3 regions of the Corynebacterium nasicanis genome follow, and region 1 is predicted to be linked to each of the others. Evidence: predicted binding sites of a transcription regulator. Region 1 holds the regulator's gene; each other region holds the start of a gene.

Region 1 (2,247 bases):
CGCGAGGGTCCGCAGCGCGGTGTCCCCGACGACCGCCTGCGTGATGGCCCGGACCGAACCGCCCAGCAACTGGACCTCGTTGAGGCCGCGCGTGGCGAGGTTGAGGGAGATCGGCAGGCTGTTGGTCACGATGGACCACTGGGACGCATTCGGCTGCTCCGCGATGAGATCCGCCAGCGTGCCGATCGTCGTGCCCGAGTCGAGAAACAGCCCACCCCGCGGCTCAGGGAGGTAGCGCAGGGCGGCCCGCGCAATCGCGGACTTCGCGGTGGGGGCCGAACGGAAACGGGCGTCGAGGGAGAACTCGGTCGTCTGGAAGGTCTGGCTGGCCACCGCGCCGCCGTGGACGCGGTGGACGACCCCTTCCCGGTCGAGCACGGCCAGGTCGCGGCGGATGGTCTCGGCCGTGACCTCGAAGCGGTGTGCCAGCTCGGTGACGTTGACCCGCCCCTCCACGGCGGTCAGGGAGGCGATCTGTCGCCTCCGCTCCTCTGCGTACATGAAGTCTCCTCTGGCACCGTGCCTGACCGAATCGGACATCAGGGAGTGTCCGTTTCTGACATTGTCGCAAAAAACACGGTCACAGGTCAGATGTTCCACCGGTGTACTGGGACAACGGGGGCGGTGCGGAGCGGGCAGTCTGCGGGCAGGTCGGGCTGGCCGGGCCCGTGACATGCCCGTTCGGGTGGGAAGGTGTGGCTCTTGGGGTCCTCCCGTGCCCGATCTGCCGGGGGTGGCGTTTCCCCGCTCAGAGCTTCCGGAACACCGAGACGATCTTGCCCATGATCTCCGCCTTGTCGCCCGGAATGGGGGAGAAGTCCTCGTTGTGCGGGAGGAGCCAGACGCCGGTCGAGTCCTTGTGGAACTCCTTCGCCGTCGCTTCGCCATCAATGAGCGCGGCGACGAATTCGCCCTGCTCCGCCACCGGCTGCGAGCGAACCACGACCCAGTCCCCGTGAAGAATGCCGGCATCCCGCATCGATTCGCCGTCGATCTGCAGCATGAAGAGTTCGCCGTCGCCCACCAGGTCGGCGGGCAGCGGGTAGTAGTCCTCCACGGTCTGCTCCGCCAGCAGGGGGGACCCGGCAGCTATGCGGCCAAGCACGGGAATGAAGTTCGCCGGGCTGGCGTCCTCGGGGGCGGCGGAGGGCTTGGGGGAGGCCTTGCGGCCGGGCTTGCGGGCGGAATCGGTCGAGGGCAGCGTGCGCACGTCGACGGCGCGGGGCTTGTTCGGATCGCGGCGCAGGAAGCCCTTCTTCTCCAGCTGCTTGAGCTGGTAGGCCACCGAGGAGGTGGACTGCAGGCCGGCAGCGTCACCGATTTCGCGGATGCTCGGCGGGTAGCCGCGCAGCACCACGGCATCCCGGATGACCTCCAGGATGCGGCGCTGCCGGTCGGACAGTGTCGACGGGTCCGGCTTGCCCGTCGGGCTGGGAGTGGTGGATGTCATGGTCGTGGGCTCCTTCTCGGGGCTTCAGGTTCGGCGGCGGGGCGGGTTCGGAGGGGCGGGATCGAACGGTCGTGGATCCAGTGTGCCGTTCACCTGCTACATGTCTACCACGATCTGGTACGGATGTTCGACTGTGGGCGTCGGCGTGTGGACAAAGTTTCGAACGAGTGCTATAAATCGAACATAGCATCTACATCGAACATCTGAACGACGTGAGTGTTCGAGAGTGTCGGGGTCGCCCGATAGTCTCGGGACAACCGATGAAAGGAACTGACATGACCATCTTCCTCAATGACTCCCGACCTGGTGGACGCGCGCTCGACGGTGATGTCCTCCGTGTTCCTACGGCCGCCGTCTGGGAGCCCTCCGGCTTCGTCGAGGGTACCGCTCGGGAGCGGGGTGTTCGAACTCTGCGCCCGCTGGATCGAACGCAGCAACGAGCTGTGGCTCCGCATTCCTCCAGCGCGCAGGTCACGTGGCGGGAGCGGGGAGTCCGCCGCCGGGACACCTGGACGACCTACCTGGTCGGCGCTCTGTTCGGCAGCGCGCTCATCGGCGCCGCCATTCTCGGGGACACCGGCGACGGGGGGCAATGGACGGAGCACACCCCACCGGCGGCCGTCGGACAGGCACGTTAGGGGGAGTTCCCCGCGGGTATGATCATGGGTCCAGCTCGTGCCCTGTCCAACGGTCCTTAAGAAAGGTGTTGACGGTCCACCGTGTACTGCCCGTTCTGCCACCACGATCACTCCCGGGTCATTGATTCGCGCATTGTCGACGCGGGGGCGTCGATCCGG
Region 2 (2,247 bases), 230 kb from region 1:
CCCGGTGGACGGCCTCGACGGCCCGGTGCACGGTCGGGTTGCCCCGGCGGGTGTCGGAGGCGTCGATGATGTCGTCGTGGATGAGGGCGCAGCCCTGGATGAATTCGAGGGCGGCGGCCGCGCGGAGCATGGCCGTCGGGTCCTCGTCGGTCTCCAACCCGCCGCCGCCGACGAAACCGGCCCAGGCGTAGAGCGGGCGAATGCGCTTCCCGCCGTCCAGGACGAAGGACTCCAGGTGGGAGACCGCCCGGGTGACCGGGGCGCCGATGGCGGCGACCTGGTCCCGGCGGGCGTCGAAGAAGCGGGCGAGTTCCTCGCGGGCCGCGGCGGGGATCTGGTCGAGGGTCGGCGCCTGAATGTCCTGGGTGGTCAACGCGGGGGATCCTTGCAGTCGGACGGTGTGTGTACGACTAACAACGATACCCAGAGGCCTAACCCGGGTGAGTCACCACGGCAGGCTTCTCCACCATTCCCGGCAGCGGCAAAGGAACGGAGAGGACTGCGAAGGGGCGGGCGTCGCCGTCGAAGTGGAAATCACGCAGTTCATCGCGGAAACCCATCGAGCGGTAGAGGGCGAAGGCGTTGTTCGCCTCCCCCTCGACCTCCGGTGTCGAGAGCATGGCGTGCCCGGCCGGGACCAGCCAGAGCAGCTGGGAGAGCAGGAGACGGCCGATGCCCCGGCCCTGCTGGGCCGGGTCGACGTGGATCTCCGCCACCTCGAAATAGTCGCGCATGAGCAGCAGCTGGCGGGTGTCGGGGCCGCCTGCCTCGCGGATACCTCGCCGCACCTGGCGGTCCCACCACATGTCGGCCGCGCCGAGGTAGCCATAGGCCAGGCCGAGGACCGTGTCCTGGTCCAGCGCCACGAGCGCGGTGAAGCCGGGCTGCATGATCTCCTGGCGCCATACCGCGATGCGGCCGGAGCGGATGCTCGGGTCATAGCTCATCGCCTCGAGGTAGAGGTCGACGAGCTGCGGGGCCAGGACGGCGAATTCAGGTCCGGACAAGCGGCGGATCTCCATGGTCACACCACCACTGAACCAGAATTCGTGCGCCGTGTGGGCGAGACCGCGGGAAAAGTGGGTCTTGACGTGCGAGACCATTGACGTGTTCGAATGGTTGTTCTATGATTGGGGTGTGGTGTTCGAGGTTGCTTCTAGGGTGAGGGCATCGCAGACGGAGCGAGGTTAAGAGAAAGGAGTTGGTTCCGGTGGCACAGATCATTTCAGCAACGACGAGGTTCGCGGGTGCGGCAGCGGGTACCCGCCGGGCCGACTTCATTCTCAAGGCGCGGGCGCTGCTGGCGCAGGCTGTGGACTACCGGGCGGCCGGGGATGTGGACCTGGCTCTCGAGGCGGCCTTCCAGGCGGCGCTGCGGACCGCCGGGGCCCGCATCTCCGCCTCGCCGGTTGCGGCGCGCCGTCGTCGCCCGACGAGCGCGTGGGAACAGCTGCGGCTTGTCGACGACAACGGGGCCCGGTGGGCCACCGAGTTCGCGCAGTACTCCCGTCTGCGTTCCCGGGTCTCCTCGGGCCTGGAGCGTTCGGTGGAGGCCTCCGTGGTCGACCGGGTGATGGACCTGGCCGCACGTTTCCTCGCGGAAGTCGAGGAGGAGGCGGGGTGGCTCCCGGCGGCTGCTTAGTGCAGCGTGCGGCGGGGTTGGCGTTCGCGGGAACAATCCCGATAGTCTGGGCGTTAAGTCAGTAGACAGGTACAACCCCAGCGATATCCGGGAGGAACAGTGTCGCTTTCAGAGAAGGAGCAGAGGATGCTCCGGGAGATTGAGCAATCTCTCCTTGCTGACGACCCCAAGTTCGGGGCGTCCGTGGTCGGCGACCACGGTTTCGGCGGGTCCGGCGCGCCCGGCCTCACGCTCCGCGGGATTGCCCTGGTTGTGGTCGGACTGCTCCTCCTCGTAGGTGGTGTCGCCCTGGCGCAGCAGAGTCTGTGGTTCATCGCCCTCAGCATCGTCGGCTTCCTGGTGATGTTCGGTGCCGGGGTGTGGATGCTCCGCGGTGGCGGGGGAGCGGGCGCACCGCGCGCTCCGCGCAAGCCCGGCGCCGACCGCCCGAGTGACCCCTCCTCCCGGACCAGCCGCATGGAGGAAAACTTCCGCCGCCGCTTCGAGGAGCGTTAGCCGGCCTTCAACTTTCAGCCCGTCGCCCCGTTGTGGGTGGCGGGCTGTGGTGATTCTTCGGCGTGATGATCCGTAGTTGGCGTTGCTAAAGGGCGAGCTTGGAATGGTGA
Region 3 (2,247 bases), on a different contig from region 1:
AGCGGGCGAAGACCGCCGAGCAGCCCATGACCATCCTCGTCTCCCTGTCGGGGCGCGGCGACAAGGACGTCGCGCACGTCCGGCGCGCCCTCGAGGAGAACCCTTCGCTCGTCCTCACCAAGGAGACACTGTCATGACCCGATACGAAGCCCTGTTCGAGGCCCTGCAGGCCCGCGGCGAGGGGGCGTTCGTCCCCTTCCTCATGCTCGGCGACCCCACTCCCGCCGACGCCCTGGAGATCGTGCGCACCGTCGTGGAAGCGGGTGCCGACGCCCTCGAGCTCGGCGTCCCCTTCTCCGACCCCGTCGCGGACGGCCCGACAATCCAGCGTTCCCACATCCGTGCGCTCGCCGGGGGAGTGACGGTCAACGACGCCCTCGAGCAGGTCCGCACCATCCGCGCCGAGTTCCCCGACCTGCCGATCGGCATGCTCATCTACGGCAATGTCCCCTTCACCCGCGGGCTGGACAACTTCTACCGGGAGTTCGCCGAGGCCGGGGCCGACTCCGTGCTCATTCCCGACGTCCCGGTCCGCGAGGGGGCGCCCTTCATCGCCGCCGCCGAGCGCGCAGGCATCGATCCAATCTTCATCGCCCCAGCTCAAGCCGCCGAACCCACCCTCGAGGGGGTGGCCGCGCACTCCCGCGGCTACATCTACGCCATCTCCCGCGACGGCGTCACGGGTACCGAGCGCGAGTCCTCCATCACCGGCCTGTCCGATGTGGTGGACAACGTCAAGCGCTTCGGCGGCCCGCCGATCCTCCTCGGCTTCGGCATCTCCTCGCCGCAGCACGTGGCCGACGCCATCGCCGCAGGAGCCTCCGGGGCCATCGCCGGGTCCGCGATCACCAGGATCATGGACAAACACATCGACGGCAACACCGTCACCGACATGGTCGCCCTCCAGGCGGAGCTCGGGGAGTTCGTGTCCGCCATGAAGGCCGCCACCCGCTGACCCCTGCTTCTCGACGCCCCCTCCGGATTAGTTTCCGGAGGGGGTTGTGCTTGTCGAATGACTGTTCTAGACTGGGGTACGAACAATGATTCGAATGGGGGAGGGGACAACGATGGACACCATTGAGTTCGACATGAACTCCATGGTCGAGCGGGAGCTGGCGAAGCTGCTCGGCCCGAAGAAGTTCTACTCGGTCAGCTCTCCATTCGAGCGCGCCTCCGTCGCCGGCCGGCGCATCCGGCAGGGTGACTTCGAGCTCTGGCAGTCCATGCTGCCCGATCTGGAGGATGACTACCAGGTCGTTATCGCCAACCTCAAGCGTCTCATGGGCAAGGGGGAGGGCTATCTCAGTTCCGCCCTGTACGCCCATGTGCGCATCAACGAGATGCCGCGGCTGAAGGCCCTGCAGGAGAGGATGTTCCATCTGGATCTGGAGCGCCTCAAGGCCATCGACGCCGTCATGTCCAAGGCTGATGTGTCGGACGAGGACATCCGGGATGTCATCGACGTGGAGTTGAGCGACTACCTCACTCCGACCCGCGCCAACCAGCTTCTCCCCAGCATCAATGACATCCGCAAGAAGCTCAACGCCATCATCCAGTCGCTCGATGACTCCATCTCGACCGATGATTCACCTCCTCGAGACGAGAAGGGAAGCTTCGACGTGACGTACCGCGAAAGCGATGCGTTCATCAACGTCCAGCTCGATCCGGTGGAGGCGAAGAAGATTGAGATGCGGGTGCGGAAGTACGCCAAGGCGCACAAGATCACCGAGGTCGAGGCCTTGCAGCAGCTCATCGCGGGGGAGGGCACCACCAACATCACGTTGAACGTCTATCAGGCCCATGACGTGGAAGGCGCTCCCGGCTGGATCCCCGGCCTGGGCTACATTCGTTCCTCCCAGGCGGACGACCTCGCCGCCGACGCCTCCGTGGTGCAGGACATGGATGAGCTCTACGACAAGGTGGCGGACACCTACGAAACTCCCGACGACATACGCGCGGTGGTCATCGGGTGGGACGGCACCTGCACGGATCCCTACTGCGACTGCCGCGAGGATCGCACCCAGATGGATCATCGCATCGACTACAAGGAGGGTGGGCCCACCACCGCCGCGAATCTCGGGCCCAAGTGTCCCACCCACCACAACGTCAAGACCGACGGCCGGTCGTTCTACATCATCGACCCCCACACGCGGGACAAGTACATCCTCTACGAGGACGGCACCTGGGTCCTGGTTGAGGCCAAGGGTCCATTGAGCCTCAAGGAGAGGCACTGGGTCCAGACAGTAG

The links. The regulator LexA, encoded in region 1, represses DNA repair genes until DNA is damaged. The targets are predictions, from matches to a motif close to CGAACANNTGTTCG.
Region 2: ACFPUZ_RS01680 (SAV_6107 family HEPN domain-containing protein) is a predicted target of LexA. The motif match lies at 1,113-1,126, and genes of this name have one in related genera.
Region 3: ACFPUZ_RS08930 (HNH endonuclease signature motif containing protein) is a predicted target of LexA. The motif match lies at 1,010-1,023, and genes of this name have one in related genera.

What each region holds. Positions count from the first base shown of each region.
Region 1 covers NZ_JBHSQE010000001.1:103,210-105,456, reverse strand. Annotated here, with positions in the region: gene ACFPUZ_RS00545 (DeoR/GlpR family DNA-binding transcription regulator) at 1-501, opposite strand, end outside; gene lexA (transcriptional repressor LexA) at 749-1,450, opposite strand; gene ACFPUZ_RS00535 (hypothetical protein) at 1,726-2,088, shown strand; gene nrdR (transcriptional regulator NrdR) at 2,170-2,247, shown strand, end outside.
Region 2 covers NZ_JBHSQE010000001.1:332,222-334,468, reverse strand. Annotated here, with positions in the region: gene ACFPUZ_RS01690 (polyprenyl synthetase family protein) at 1-373, opposite strand, end outside; gene ACFPUZ_RS01685 (GNAT family N-acetyltransferase) at 432-1,028, opposite strand; gene ACFPUZ_RS01680 (SAV_6107 family HEPN domain-containing protein) at 1,211-1,642, shown strand; gene ACFPUZ_RS01675 (DUF3040 domain-containing protein) at 1,742-2,137, shown strand.
Region 3 covers NZ_JBHSQE010000009.1:67,933-70,179, forward strand. Annotated here, with positions in the region: gene trpB (tryptophan synthase subunit beta) at 1-137, shown strand, start outside; gene trpA (tryptophan synthase subunit alpha) at 134-955, shown strand; gene ACFPUZ_RS08930 (HNH endonuclease signature motif containing protein) at 1,068-2,247, shown strand, end outside.